One region of the Kitasatospora sp. NPDC101176 genome, then DNA from elsewhere that is predicted to be linked to it. Evidence: riboswitches for the same ligand, from Rfam matches in the RefSeq annotation. Region 1 holds a riboswitch; each other region holds the start of a gene.
The links. A riboswitch is a leader RNA that binds a small molecule or an ion and turns the genes downstream of it on or off. The one in region 1 is predicted to bind cyclic di-AMP.
Positions count from the first base shown of each region.

Region 1 (3,618 bases):
TGCGGGCGGGTGTCGGCCGGGAGACCGGGCACGAGGTCATCAAGGAGCACGCCGTCGCCTCCGCGCTGGCGATGCGTGCCGGCGCCCGGGAGAACGAGCTGCTGGACCGCCTGGCCGCCGACGAGCGGATCCCGCTGGACCGGGCCGCGCTGGACGCCCTGCTGGCCGACCGGCTCTCCTTCACCGGTGCGGCCGGTGCCCAGGTCGCCGAGGTCGTCCGCCAGGTGGAGGCCGTCGCCGCCGCCTACCCGGAGGCCGCCAAGTACGCGCCGGGCGACATCCTCTGACGTCGCCTCAGCCCGACGAGGGCCCCGCCGCCGTTCCGGTGGCGGGGCCCTCGTCCGTGTGCACGTGGCCCGGGTCGAGCGGCGGGGTGGTGCCGCAGGTCCACGCGCAGTCCGGCTCGGCGACGGGGTGGTCCTCCGGCGCGAGCACGTTTCCGCGGACGGTGGCGAGGGCGGTCAGCCCGCCGGCGCAGAGCAGACCGGCACAGATCAGCATCGCGGTGTGGAAGGCGGAGTCCACCGCGGACGGCACCCGGTAGGCGTCGCCGCTGAGCCCGGCGAGCGCCGGCAGGGCGGCGACCGCGAGCAGACCGGCCGCGCGGGCGGCGGCGTTGTTGACCCCGCTGGCGATGCCCGCGTGCCGCACCTCGACCGCGGCCAGCACCGTCGCGGTCAGCGGCGCCACCAGCAGGGTCATCCCGCAGCCCATCACCGTCACGGCCGGCAGCACGTCTGCCCAGTAGGTGGAGCCGGCGCCGATGCGCAGCATCAGCAGCACCCCGGCGGCGCACAGCAGCGGCCCGACGGTCAGCGGGATCCGCGGGCCGATCCGCTTGCCCAGCCGCCCGGCGCGCGCCGAGAACGTGAGCATCAGCACGGTGATCGGGACCAGGGCGAGGCCGGAGACCAGGGGGGAGAAGCCCGAGACGATCTGCAGCTGCACGACCAGCAGGAAGAACACCCCGCTGAACGCCGCGTAGACGCACAGGGTGACCAGGTTCACGGCGGTGAACAGCCGGGAGGAGAAGAGGCCGAGCGGCAGCATCGGCTCGGCGGCGCGGCGTTCGACCGTGAGGAAGGCCGCGCCGAGCACCAGCCCGACCGCTCCGGCGAGCCAGACCGCGGGGGAGAGGCCCTCCCCGGCGGCGGTCAACGCGTAGGTGAGCGCACCGAGGGCGAGCGCGGCGAGCAGCGCGCCGAGGACGTCGAAGCGGCCGGTGGCGCTCTCGTCCCGGCTCTCCGGGACGTGCCGGGCGGCGACCGCGACGACGGCGGCCGCCAGCGGCAGGTTGAGCAGGAAGATCCACCGCCAGCCGGGGCCGTCCACCAGCCAGCCGCCGAGGAACGGGCCGACCGCCGCCGACACGCCGCCGAGCCCCGACCACAGGCCGACCGCCGCCGAGCGGTCCTCCGGGTGGAAGACGGCCTGCAGCATGGCGAGCGAACCGGGGGTGAGCAGCGCGCCGCCGATGCCCTGCACGGCGCGGGCCGCGACCAGCACCTGGATGGTGGGGGCGGCGGCGCAGGCCGCCGAGGCGGCGGCGAACCAGACCACCCCGATCAGGAACACCCGGCGCCGGCCGTACCGGTCGCCGAGCGCGCCGCCGAGCAGGATCAGCCCGGCGAGCGTCAGCAGATAGGCGTTCAGGGTCCATTGCAGGGAGGCGAGGGAGGCACCGAGGTCGGTGCCGATCCGGGGCAACGCGACGTTCACCACGGTGCCGTCGAGCATCGCCATGCTGGAGCCGAGCACGGTTGCCAGGAGTACCCAGCGTCCCTGCGCGGTGCCCAGGCGCAGGGTGCCGGCCGCGGAGGTGGCCACGGCCCGATCCTGCGCCCCGCGGGGCCCGCGTGACAAGGGTCACCGGGGGGTGTGTCGACGGTGTGCGGTGCGTGAGCGAACGGTCGCGCAGCGGTGGCGGGATCGGCGCAGCGTCGTGGATCAGTGGCGCCGGGTGAATGGATTGTGCACGCACGGTGCAGCCGATCATTCGGAGTGTCACGGCCCCGGCGGGGATGGTTGTCCGTTCAAGAGATCGACATTGCTTCACCCGGACGGATGGGTTTTAGTTCAGCGACCGCCCGGCCAGTCCGGACGGATCCGCCGGGTGGAACGCCGAATCCTGCCGCTGCCCGGTGGTTCGAACTGAACTCTGTACGGCAGGAGCGGGGGACCCACAGGTAAGTCGCCGGACCGGGATCGGCACGCGCTTCGCGTACCGGATCCCAGGGCCGGCTTGGGGTGAAGCCGCGCATGCGGCCGGGCAACTCCAGCCCGAACCCGACAGCTCACCTCGCAGGCGTCGGAGAGGAAACTTCCATGCCTGCTCAGGCTCGTCGTATCGCCCTGCCCCGCGCCGCCCGCATCGGCATCGCCACCGCGGTCACCGGGGTCTCCTTCGCCCTTCCGCTCGTGGCCGCCGTGAGCGCCCAGGCGCACACCGCCCCGGCCGCCCCGGCCGCGCAGAGCTCCACCTGGACCGGCGCCACCAGCGTCGACGCCAAGCCGGCCGCCCCGGCCGCCGCTCCCGCCACCGCCCCGGCCCAGGCCGAGAGCTACCGCGTCGTCAGCGGTGACACCCTGTCGAAGATCGCCGACGCCAAGCACGTCGACGGTGGCTGGCAGGCGCTGTACGAGCACAACCGCTCGGTCGTCGGCGGCAACCCGAACCTGATCTTCCCGGGTCAGCACCTCTCGATCGCCGGCCACGCCGCGCCGTCCGCGGACGCCGCCCCGGCGAAGCCCGCCGCCCCGGCCGCCCCGGCCAAGCCCGCCGCCCCGGCCAAGCCGAAGGCCCAGGTGCAGGCCAAGACCGAGGCTGCCAAGCCGTCCGCCCCGGTCCAGACCCAGGTGCAGACCGCCGCCCCGAAGCCGGCCGCCGCCGTCACCGCCGCCCCTGCGGCCGCCAGCACCTCGGGCTTCGTCGCCCCGCTGGCCAACCCGAAGCTGGGCACCGCCTACGGCGTGGCCGGTTCGATGTGGGCCTCCGGCCACCACACCGGCCAGGACTTCGTCGCCTCCACCGGCACCCCGCTGCGCGCCGTCGCCAACGGCGTCGTGGTGAAGGCCGGCAACGGTGGCGCCTACGGCAACGAGGTCGAGATCAAGCTCGCCGACGGCCACTACGCCGAGTACGCGCACCTCTCCTCGATCGGCGTGTCGATGGGTCAGACCGTCACCGTCGGCCAGCAGATCGGCCTCTCCGGTGCGACCGGCAACGTGACCGGCCCGCACCTGCACTTCGAGATCCGCACCGGCTCCGAGTACGGCTCGGACATCGACCCGGTCGCCTACCTGCGGGCGCACGGCGTCGCTCTCTGACCCTGACGGGTCGAGGGCCCGGTCCCGCCGGACGGGCCCTTCGGGACTACCGCTGATGCGGGGCGAAACGATCCTCCGGGATGGTCATGTCGGGTGACCGCTCGACCGGGTGATCGCCGCAACGGCGGACATGGGCGCGGGACACGCCCAGGCCGGCCCGGCTCGCGAGACCTCCCTCGCGAGCCGGGCCGGCCGCTGCCGTTTCCGCCGCCGTTTCCAGGGGCGTTCCCGGGGGCGTTCCCGGTGCGTCTCCGCTTCCGGCGCCGGCGCGCGCAACGGGCGGACGGCGCC
Region 1 covers NZ_JBIWPA010000008.1:34,607-38,224, forward strand. The annotation lists gene purB (adenylosuccinate lyase) at 1-287, shown strand, start outside; gene ACIRS1_RS14355 (MFS transporter) at 295-1,827, opposite strand; cyclic di-AMP (ydaO/yuaA leader) riboswitch at 2,140-2,323, shown strand; gene ACIRS1_RS14360 (peptidoglycan DD-metalloendopeptidase family protein) at 2,326-3,327, shown strand.

Region 2 (3,618 bases), on a different contig from region 1:
ATAACCGGCCGTGAGCGGACCCCCGCTGAATGTTGATCTTCGAATGCCGGGAGTCGCACTCCTGTGACCCTCCGTCAGACGCATCGGACAGCACCTCCGTGCTGTGAGACATCTCACGCACCGCACGTGCAACGCACAGCCCCGTCCGGGACGTCACGGCAACCACCGGAGCCCTTCCGGGGGTTGGGTGAGATATGTCCGCATTGCTGTGGATCCGCCCGGATCGGCACACGTCGCGCACCGCGCGCGCACCGCGGCCGCGCGGAACCCGAACGGCAGCCGACTGCAGGCCCGACCGGCCGATGTCCTACGATCTCCGGCATGAGCACCGCAGCCATCCCGGGCGCGCCACTGCCCGTCCGCACTCCAGGCTCCCGTGCGCGGGGGCGCCACCGCCGTCCCGAGCGCCCCGAGATTCCGACCGGCGCCCCGGCCCTGGTGCTGGCCGTGCCCGCGACCGCAGGGCCCGAGTCCCGCTCGGTCGTCGAGGAACTGCTGTCGATCGTCCGCAGCGAGCAGGCCGGCGTCCGCACCGCGGTCGGCTACCTCCCCGGTGGGAACACCGAGGCCGACGACAGCGAGGACCGCACCGTCGCCGAGCTCCTGGCCATGGCCGCCGAGGCCGGCCTGCCGGTGCCCGTCGTGGTCCCGCTGGTCCCCGGCCCGCACGGCTTCCTGACCGAACTCCACGCCCTCGCCGCGGAGTACGGCGCGTCCGTCACCGACGTGCTCGGCCCGCACCCGCTGCTCGCCGAGGCCGTCCACGTGCGTCTGTCCGAGGCCGGACTGGCCCGCGCCGACCGGGCCCGACTGTTCGCCATCGCGACCGCCGCGGACGGCGTGGTCCTGACCACCGTCGGCGGCGAGGAGGCCGCCGCGGCGGCCGGCATCACCGGCGTACTGCTGGCGGCCCGGCTGGCCGTCCCGGTCATCCCCGCCGCGCTCGACGTGCCCGGCTCGGTGGCCGCGGCCGTCAACCACCTCAAGGAGACCGGCTCCCTGCGCCCCGCGCTGGCCCCGCTGGTGATCGGCCCGGAGGCCGACTCCGAGCTGCTCGCGACGGCCGCCGAGGAGACGGGCTGCCCGTCCGCCGCTCCGCTGGGCGCCTACCCGACGGTCGGCCAGCTGATCGCCTCGACCTACCTGGCCGCGCTGCCGGCGCCCTCCCCGGAGGAGCTGGCCCAGGCCGAGGCGGAGGCCGCTGCGGAGGCCGCTGAGGGCACCCACGGCGCCCACGCCGCCGCCGGGGGGCCCGAGGAGCAGTAGCGGGACACCACGCGCACCGAAGGGCCCGGAACGGCTTCGTTCCGGGCCCTTCCGGCTTGCCCCGTACGGGAGTTAAGGGGTGAATAGGTGTGATGTCCGTTCTGTCGATGTTTGATCGGTTCTGCCCGGGGCGCGGGCCGGCGGCCGGGAATCGGCCGCGCCTCCCGCATCGCGGACGCACCCGATCGCACCCCGACGCGCCGTCAGCCGTTTCCTGAGGCACGGCCAGTTGTGCGCACCCGTAGCGCCGTTGCGGGAAAACGATCATTTCGGATCATGACGGACGACGGAAACGATCATTCTCGCCAAACCGTGATGCGCATCACAGTGTTTGCGGTTTGAACTTAAGTCTGCTTAACGTGCTCCCCGTTCGTGACCACACGGACCCAGTTCATCCGCAACGCCGAGTCCTGCCGTCGGATGCCCTGGCAGCGCGAAAACGCACCACGGCAGGAGCGGGGGACCCACAGGTAAGTCGCCCCGGACCGTTCCCAGGAACGGTTCAGGGCTAGGGGTGAAGTCGCGTCCACAGCGCGGCCGGGCAACTCCAGCCCGAATCCGACAGCTCACCTCGCAGGCGTGGGAGAGGACCGCGTCTTCATGCTGCCCACCAACGGCACCCGTCTGTCCAGCCGCACCCGCCGCGTCATCGCCGCCATCGGCGTCGCGGGCGTCGGCCTCACGATCCCCTGCCTCACCACCGGCACCGCCTCCGCCGCCTCCGTCGCGACCTGGGACAAGGTCGCCCAGTGCGAGAGCAGCGGCAACTGGAGCATTAACACCGGCAACGGCTTCTACGGCGGCCTGCAGTTCACCTCCAGCACCTGGGCCGCCTTCGGCGGCACCGCGTACGCCCCGCAGGCCAACCTGGCCACCAAGGACCAGCAGATCGCCGTCGCCGAGAAGGTCCTCGCCTCGCAGGGCCCCGGCGCCTGGCCGGTCTGCTCGGTCCAGGCCGGCCTGACCAAGGGCGGCGCCCCGGCCGCCGTCGACACCTCCGCGGGCTCCACCGCCGGTGCGACGGCCACCAAGCCCGCCCCGGCCGCCAAGCCCGCGCAGACCCCCGCCCCGGCCGCCAAGCCGGCCGCGCCGGCCCAGGAGCAGACCTCCGGCGACTCCGCCAAGAGCACCTGGACCCAGAAGCACCAGGAGCAGGCCCAGGGCGGCGCCCAGGCCGAGAGCGACGACTACACCGTCGTGGCCGGCGACTGGCTGTCCTCCATCGCCGACAAGCACAACATCGACGGCGGCTGGCAGCGGCTCTACGAGCTCAACCGCGGCACCCTGACCGACGGCCCGAACACCATCTACCCGGGCCAGCACCTGTCCTTCAAGGACGCCGGCCAGGGCCGGCAGGCGGCCACCGCGACCAAGTCCGGCTCGGACTTCAGCTGGTTCGACCGTTCGAAGAAGTCCGGCCAGACCACCGACGGCGGTGCCGTGAACGCCAAGCCGGCCGCGCAGACCCAGGCCCCGGCCGCCCAGGCCCCGGCCCAGGCCGCCACCGGCAGCATGGCCGCCGCGGTCTCCTTCGCCGAGTCGAAGGTCGGCCAGGCCTACGTCTACGGCGGCACCGGCAACGGCGGCTGGGACTGCTCCGGCCTGACCCAGGCCGCGCTGCGCGCCGCGGGCGTCTCCATCCCGCGCGTGGCCGCCGACCAGGCCGCCGCCAGCACCCACGTCTCGCTGGACAACCTGCAGCCGGGCGACCTGCTGTTCTGGTCCAACAACGGCCAGGACTCCGGCGTCTACCACGTCGCGATCTACGTCGGCGGCGGCAAGTACGTCGAGGCCGCCAACCCGAGCTCGGGCGTGCGCGAGCAGACCGTCGCCAACTGGGCCCCGGACTTCGCCGGCCGGGTCTGAGGCACGCCGGCGGGCCACGGGCAGCACGGCACAGCCGACGGCTGACGGCTGACGGCTGACAGATTTCAGATTTCAGATTTCAGCCGACAGATTTCATCATCTGAAACCTGTCATCTGTCACCCGCCCCCGTCGCCCGCCGCACGGAACCCCCGGGGGAGAGCCCGATCGCTCTCCCCCGGGGGTTCCGGCGTACCCGCCCTCCGCCGGCCGAAGGTCATGGTCAAAGCCGGCCACAACGGGCATGCTGCTGCTCTGCACCCGAGGAGGAGCCACCATGGCCCAGGTCACCGTCACACTCGACGCCAACCTCGCGATCGACGCGATGCTGCTCTCCGGCACCAAGAACCCGCAGGACGCCGTCGAACTGGTCCTGCGGGACTACCTGGCCCGCGGCCGCCGCACCGGGACCCGGACCGGCGACGCCGCCGACGACCGGCGGCTCACCCGCAGCCGCCCCACCGACCAGCAGGGCTGACCCGCCCCAC
Region 2 covers NZ_JBIWPA010000001.1:14,571-18,188, forward strand. The annotation lists gene ACIRS1_RS00075 (hypothetical protein) at 322-1,266, shown strand; cyclic di-AMP (ydaO/yuaA leader) riboswitch at 1,658-1,859, shown strand; gene ACIRS1_RS00080 (transglycosylase family protein) at 1,846-3,132, shown strand; gene ACIRS1_RS00085 (hypothetical protein) at 3,408-3,608, shown strand.
Region 2: linked by a shared signal. The riboswitch ahead of ACIRS1_RS00080 (transglycosylase family protein) and the one ahead of ACIRS1_RS14360 (peptidoglycan DD-metalloendopeptidase family protein) in region 1 are both predicted to bind cyclic di-AMP.

Region 3 (3,618 bases), on a different contig from region 1:
GACGCACCTGCTGAACATCGACCCGCCGGACCACACCCGGCTGCGCCGCCTGGTGTCGAAGGCGTTCACGCCGCGCCGGGTCGCGGAGTTCGAGCCGCGGGTGCAGCAGCTCACGGACCGCCTGATCGACGGCTTCGCGCAGCGCGGGTCGGCGGACCTGATCCACGAGTTCGCGTTCCCGCTCCCCATCTACGCGATCTGCGACATGCTGGGCGTGCCGGCCGAGGACCAGGACGACTTCCGCGACTGGGCGGGGATGATGATCCGGCACGGCGGCGGCCAGCGCGGCGGCGTGGGCCGGGCGGTGAAGCGGATGCGGGCGTACCTGCTGGAGCTGATCCACCGCAAGCGGGCGGACCTGGGGGACGACCTGATCTCGGGCCTGATCCGGGCGAGCGACCACGGGGAGCACCTGACCGAGAACGAGGCCGCCGCGATGGCCTTCATCCTGCTGTTCGCGGGCTTCGAGACGACCGTCAACCTGATCGGCAACGGGACGTACGCGCTGCTGCGCAACCCGGAGCAGCGCAGGCTGCTGCAGGAGTCGGTGGCGCGCGGCGAGAGCGCGCTGCTGGAGACCGGGATCGAGGAACTGCTGCGCTACGACGGGCCGGTGGAGCTGGCGACGTGGCGGTTCGCGACCCGGCCGGTGTCGATCGGCGGGGTGGACATCCCGGTGGGGGACCCGGTGCTGGTGGTGCTGGCCGCGGCGGACCGGGATCCGGCCAGGTTCTCGGACGAGAACACCCTGGACCTGGCGCGAACGGACAACCCGCACCTGGGTTTCGGCCATGGGATCCACTACTGCATCGGGGCCCCGCTGGCCCGGTTGGAGGGCCGGAGCGCGCTGGCCACGCTGCTTTCCCGGCTGCCGGATCTGCAGTTGGCGGAAAGGCCGGAGAATCTGCGCTGGCGCGGTGGCCTGATCATGCGGGGACTGCGGGAACTCCCGGTGGAATTCAGCCCGGAGAGCCGTTCCCCGCACGCGCCGCCGGCCGTCCCCCGGGAACCTTCGGACCCTCCGACACGCTGACTGGGTGTCGCCGGCGGCCGTTGGAGCGGTGGCTGAACCTCCATCAATCCGGACATAGCCGCACGGTTGGTGGGCGATCGAGCGCGGGTCGTGATTTCTGTGTGATATCGGTGATATGAGCTTGTGATTGGTCTGAGGATCTGTCTACTCTCCCTGGAGTTCGCAGCTGCGGACCTCGTGCGCGGGACGCCGAATCCTGCCCGCCGCGTCACGGGAAACCGACCAGAACCCTGGGCAGGGGCGGGGGAACCAGGTTTGTTGCCGTTTCCCCACGGCTTGGGGTGAAGCCGCCCGAGCGGAATCGTTTCCGCTGACGGCGGCCGGGCCACCTCCCGGTCCGAACCCGACAGCTCACCTCGCAGGCGTGCGGAGAGGGACCTTCATGCTGTTCGTTGGAACTGGCCGCCACCGTCGTCGTACCCAGGCCGAGAAGGCCATCGCCGTCGCCGGTGTGGCCGGCGTCGGACTCGCGATGCCGATCCTCACCGCCACCGGCGCCTCCGCCGCCCCGGCCTCCGCCTGGGACTCCGTCGCCCAGTGCGAGAGCGGTGGCAACTGGAGCATCAACACCGGCAACGGCTTCTACGGGGGCCTGCAGTTCACCTCCGGCACCTGGAAGGCGTACGGCGGCACCGCGTACGCGCCGCAGGCCAACCAGGCCAGCAAGGGCCAGCAGATCGCCGTCGCCGAGAAGGTCCTCGCCTCGCAGGGGCCGGGCGCCTGGCCGGTCTGCTCGCAGAAGGCCGGCCTGAGCAAGGGCGGCGCGCCGGCGAGCGTCGACACCTCCTCGGACGACAAGCCCGCCGCCGCGAAGCCCGCCGCCAAGCCGGCCCAGCCCGCGGCCAAGCCGGCGCAGCCCGCCGCCAAGCCCGCCCAGCCGGCCGCCCCGAAGCCGGCCGCCCAGCAGCCCGCGCCGCAGCAGGCGCAGCCGCAGGCCCCGGGCTTCTCGGGCAAGGCCGGCTGGGACGCCGACGCGAAGGTGTTCTGGTACCAGAACAACGGCACCTGGTACTGGACCAGCCACCAGAGCGTCTACCAGCAGTTCGCGCCGCAGGCCGCCGCCCAGCAGCACTACGCGCCGCAGGCCGCCCAGCCCGCTCCGGCCGTGCGCACCGCCCCGGCCGCCGCGCAGGGCGGCCACGACTACACCGTCCGGTCCGGCGACACGCTGTCGACCATCGCCGCCGCCCAGGGCGTCACCGGCGGCTGGCGGTCGGTCTACGACGGCAACCGCGGCACCGTCGGCGGCGACCCGAACCTGATCATGCCCGGCCAGGTCCTGCACCTCGGCTGAGCCGCTCCCGCCCGCCGGGCGGAGGGGGCGGGATCCGTCCCCCTCCGCCCGGATTCGGGCCGGTTCGCCCGGGCGGGCGGGTGAACTACCGGTGGGTAGTGCGGCCACACGCTGAGACGGGACCGAGGCCAGCGTGGCCCCGGGGGTCCGGGCGGTTAGGCTCTGGTCGTAACGACTCCGCAATCGTCCCGCCGGCAGCACCAACGTCAGCCGGACCCTGCTTCCGCAAGGAGATGCCTCGTGCCGTCCATCGATGTCGTCGTAGCCCGTGAGATCCTCGACTCGCGTGGCAACCCCACGGTCGAGGTCGAGGTGGGCCTCGACGACGGCAGCACCGGCCGTGCCGCTGTCCCGTCGGGTGCCTCCACCGGAGCCTTCGAGGCCCTGGAGCTTCGCGACGGCGACAAGAACCGCTACTTCGGCAAGGGCGTGGAGAAGGCCGTCCTGGCCGTCATCGAGCAGATCGGCCCGGAGCTGGTCGGCTACGACGCCACCGAGCAGCGCCTGATCGACCAGGCCATGCTCGACCTGGACGCCACCCCGGACAAGTCCTCGCTCGGCGCCAACGCGATCCTCGGCGTCTCGCTGGCCGTGGCGCACGCCGCCTCCGAGGCCAGCGACCTGCCGCTGTTCCGCTACCTGGGCGGCCCGAACGCCCACGTGCTGCCCGTGCCGATGATGAACATCCTCAACGGCGGCTCGCACGCGGACTCCAACGTCGACATCCAGGAGTTCATGATCGCCCCGATCGGCGCGGAGTCCTTCTCCGAGGCCGTCCGCTGGGGCGTCGAGGTCTACCACACCCTCAAGGGCGTGCTGAAGGAGCGCGGCCTGTCCACCGGCCTCGGCGACGAGGGCGGCTTCGCGCCGAACCTGGACAGCAACCGCGAGGCCCTGGACCTCATCACCGAGGCCATCCAGAAGGCCGGCTACGTGCCCGGCCGGGACGTCGCGCTGGCCCTGGACGTGGCCGCCTCCGAGTTCTACAAGGACGGCGCCTACCAGTTCGAGGGCAAGGCCCTCTCCGCCGCCGAGCTCATCGAGTACTACGCCGAGCTGGTCGCCGCCTACCCGCTGGTCTCCATCGAGGACCCGCTGGACGAGTCGGACTGGGACGGCTGGAAGGCCATGACCGTCAAGCTGGGCGACAAGGTCCAGCTGGTCGGCGACGACCTGTTCGTCACCAACCCGGCCCGCCTGGCCAAGGGCATCGAGACCGGCACCGCCAACGCGCTGCTGGTGAAGGTGAACCAGATCGGTTCGCTGACCGAGACCCTGGACGCCGTCGAGC
Region 3 covers NZ_JBIWPA010000017.1:171,099-174,716, forward strand. The annotation lists gene ACIRS1_RS23215 (cytochrome P450) at 1-1,033, shown strand, start outside; cyclic di-AMP (ydaO/yuaA leader) riboswitch at 1,244-1,414, shown strand; gene ACIRS1_RS23220 (transglycosylase family protein) at 1,416-2,327, shown strand; gene eno (phosphopyruvate hydratase) at 2,568-3,618, shown strand, end outside.
Region 3: linked by a shared signal. The riboswitch ahead of ACIRS1_RS23220 (transglycosylase family protein) and the one ahead of ACIRS1_RS14360 (peptidoglycan DD-metalloendopeptidase family protein) in region 1 are both predicted to bind cyclic di-AMP.

Region 4 (3,618 bases), on a different contig from region 1:
AGCAGCCGCTGCGCCTTGGCGAGCCGCTGCTGGACCTGCTGCTTGCCCTCGGCGAGCGAGCGGCGGGCCTGTTCCAGTTCGGCGAGCTTGCCGGAGGTCTCGGTGCGGCGCTGGTCGAGCCGGCGCTGGCGGGTGACCAGCTCGTGCAGGGTCTCCTGCTGCCGCTCGGCGGCCTGGTCCAGGGTGCGGGCCCGGGTCAGGTAGCCCTCGGGGTCGGTGGAGAGCATCAGCTGGACGGTCTGTGCCAGGCCGCCGCCGCGGTACTCGGCGCCGGCCACGCTCGCCAGGTCGCCGCGCAGCTGGTTGAGCTGTTCCTGGCCGACGGCGATCTCGCCCTGGAGGACGGTGGTCTCGCCCTGGAGGCGCTGCTGGGCCTCCAGGGCGGCGTTGTACCGCTCGGACGCCTGCTCGGCCTCGTCGTAGAGCTGTTCGACCTGCGCCTTGACGTCCTTGCGGCTGGGCGGCTCGGGGGCCCCGGGGGCGGCCTGGGCACTGCCGCCGGTCGTGACGCCCAGGGCGGTGGTGGCGGCCGCGGTCAGCACCAGCGCACGGGCGAGCAGTTGGGAACGGCGGTGCACGGGCATGGCGGCGGCGGCTCCAGTCCTGCGGCACGGCCCCGCCGCCGCACCCGGTGGGCGGTCTGGAAGCGGGAGTCCGGTGGCAGACGTTAGCGAGTCCGGGCAAGCGAGTCCAAACCCCTCCGGACCCGAATATTCGACCACCAATCGGACACCCATCCGTGCCCGGTGGAAAAGCCGCAGGCCCGGCCCTCCGTGACGGAGGGCCGGGCCCGGGTGCTCCGGAGTGGGGATCAGACCCGCACGATGGAGGCCAGCGGCATGTTGGAGACCGCCTCGTAGCGCACCGAGGCACCCGGCTTGGGCGCGTGCAGCACCTGGCCGTTGCCGGCGTAGATCCCCACGTGGTGGGCGTCGCTGTAGAAGATGAGCAGGTCGCCGGGCTGCGCCTGGGAGAGGTCGCTGCCGATCCGGGTGCCGGCACCGGCCTGCTCCTGGGAGGTCCGCGGGAGCGACACGCCGGCCTGGTTGAACGCCCAGACCATCAGGCCCGAGCAGTCGAACGAGCTGGGGCCGGTGGCGCCGTAGACGTACGGCGAGCCGACCTTGGTGGCGGCGATGGACAGCGCCGCGGCACCGCGGGAGCTGCCGGCGGCGACCGGCTTGGGGGCGGGCGCCGAGGTGGTCGGGGCGCTCAGGTCGGTGCGGTTGCTGTCCCGCGAGGAGCGGTCGGCGGCCTGCTGCGCGGCCTGCTGCTGGGCGGCCTTCGCGGCGGCGTCGGCCTTGGCCTTGGCCTCGGCGGCGGCCTTCTCCTCGGCCGCGCGGAGCGCCTGGCGCTCCTGCTCGGTCAGCGTGTTGAGGAGGTCCTGCGCGGCCTTGAGCTTGCCCTGGACCTCGTCCTTGGCGGCCTTCAGCTGCTGAGTGGTGGTCTCCATCTCGGCGAGCTTGCCCTGGGCCTCGGTGCGCACCTGGTCGAGCTTGCGCTGCTCGTCCTGGAGCTGCTTCAGCTGCCCCTTCTGGGTGTCACCGGCCTGGTTCAGCGTGCCGGCCTGGTTGAGGAAGTTGTCCGGGCTCGCGGAGAACATCAGCTGGACGGTCTGGGATATGCCGCCGTTGCGGTACTGCTCGCCGGCGATCTCGGCCAGGCCGCCCTGCAGGTCGGTCACCTGCGCCTGCTGCCGCGCCACCTGGTCCTGCAGGCCGGTGACCTGCTTCTGCAGCTCCTGCTGCTTCTCCTGGGCGGCGTTGAGCTTCTCGGTGGCGACCTCGGCCTGCTCGTTGAGCTGGTCGACCTGCTCCTTGACCTGGTCCTTGGTCGGCTGCGGGTCGGCGTGGGCGCCGGACTGCGCGGACAGCGCGACCGCCGCGGCGGCGACACCGGTCAGGATCGACACCCGGGCGCGGCCGGCGGGCTTGGGACGACGATGGGACGCCACGAAGGCGGGCTCCTTCTTCCTACGTCCGCCTACCGGGTGAGCTGACGGGTTCGGGCCGGAAGCGGGCCCTACGACGCCTCACGGCCGTTCCACCGGCCGACCTGACGCCGATTCACCCCGGAGGAACGTGGTTCCCCGGCTCCGCTCCACAGCGCCCCCGAACACTGGGCTCCCCGCCGGGCGGCCCTTCGGGCTGCCCCGCTGCTTCGCGAACTCGACGGAAACCACCGCCGCCACCCTGGCTGGGCGATCGACAGTGCGGTGGTTCGAGGCACGACCCTAGTAACTGAACCGTGATCCGTTCAAATCCTTGTCAGAAAAAAGATGGAAGAAGACCCAAGTTCATTTGTGAATATGACCGATGGTGATCACCACCGCACGCAAAGCTGATCGGCTTTCACCGCAAGGCCGTTCAGGACCCCTGGGGCGCGCAGAAATCCGAACGCCACCCCCGGTCGGGAGTGGCGGGGATCACAGGGTCGGCGACGGCCCCGCGGCGGCTGTCCCGCCGTCAGACCCGGCGGATGGTGTTGATCGGCATCGCGTCGGCCTTCATCACCTTCACCACGTCACCGGTGTGCGGGGCGTGCACCACCATGCCGTTGCCGATGTACATCCCGACGTGGTGCCGGTCGCTGCCGTAGATCACCAGGTCGCCCGGCTGGGCCTGGTCCAGCGAGGGCACCCGGGTGCCGACGTTGCCCTGCTCCTGCGAGGTGCGCGGCAGCGAGACGCCGGCCTGGGCGTACGACCAGACCATCAGGCCCGAGCAGTCGAAGGTGGTCGAGCCGGTGGCGCCCCAGACGTACGGCGAACCCTGCTTGCTCATCGCCTTGGCGACGGCCACGGCCGCGTACCCGCTCGCGGGCGGCAGGCTGCTGAGGTCGACCCGGTCCGCGCCGCGCGAGGCCCGGTCGTCCTGCGCCTGCTGGGCGCGCAGCGCGGCCCGCTCGGAGGCGCTGAGCGAGTTCAGCAGGTCCTGGGCGGCCTTGAGCTTCTGGTTGACGTCCGACTTGGCCTGGTTCAGGTCCTTGGTCGTGGAGTCCAGCGAGGCCAGCACGGCGGCGGCCTCGGCCTTCTCCTGGTCCAGCCGGCGCTGCTGGTCCAGCAGCCCCTTGAGCGCCTCGGCCTGGCTGGTGCTGGCCTGCTGGACGCTGGAGGCCTTGTCCAGGTACCCGGACGGGTCGGAGGAGAGCATCAGCTGGACGGACGGGTCGATGCCGCCGGTGCGGTACTGCTCGCCCGCCACCTCGGCCAGGCCCGTCTGCAGCTGGGTCATCTGCTCCTGGCTGCGGGCCACCTGGTCCTGCAGCTGGTCGGCCTGCTTGCGGAGCTGGTCGGACCGCTCCTTGGCGCCGTTGTACTTCTCGGCCGCCTGCTCCTGCTCCTGCTGGAGCTGGTCGATCTGCGCCTTGACGTCCGTCTTGTTCGGCTGGGGCGCGGCGTGCGCGGCCACCTGGGCGGAGAGGGCGACCGCGGTCGCAGCAGCAGCGGTGAGCACGGAGACCCGCGCGCGGCTCGGCTGCTTGGGACGGCGGTGGGAGGCCAAGGACCGGCTCCTTCTTCCATCGGCCTCACCCGATCAGGTGAGAATCCGGAAAATAGGTTTGACGCCAGACCCTAGTGAAGATCCAAGGGATTTTCCACTCCCCCGATGGCGTGAA
Region 4 covers NZ_JBIWPA010000002.1:419,298-422,915, reverse strand. The annotation lists gene ACIRS1_RS04660 (NlpC/P60 family protein) at 1-584, opposite strand, end outside; gene ACIRS1_RS04655 (NlpC/P60 family protein) at 812-1,954, opposite strand; cyclic di-AMP (ydaO/yuaA leader) riboswitch at 1,965-2,118, opposite strand; gene ACIRS1_RS04650 (NlpC/P60 family protein) at 2,466-3,503, opposite strand.
Region 4: linked by a shared signal. The riboswitch ahead of ACIRS1_RS04655 (NlpC/P60 family protein) and the one ahead of ACIRS1_RS14360 (peptidoglycan DD-metalloendopeptidase family protein) in region 1 are both predicted to bind cyclic di-AMP.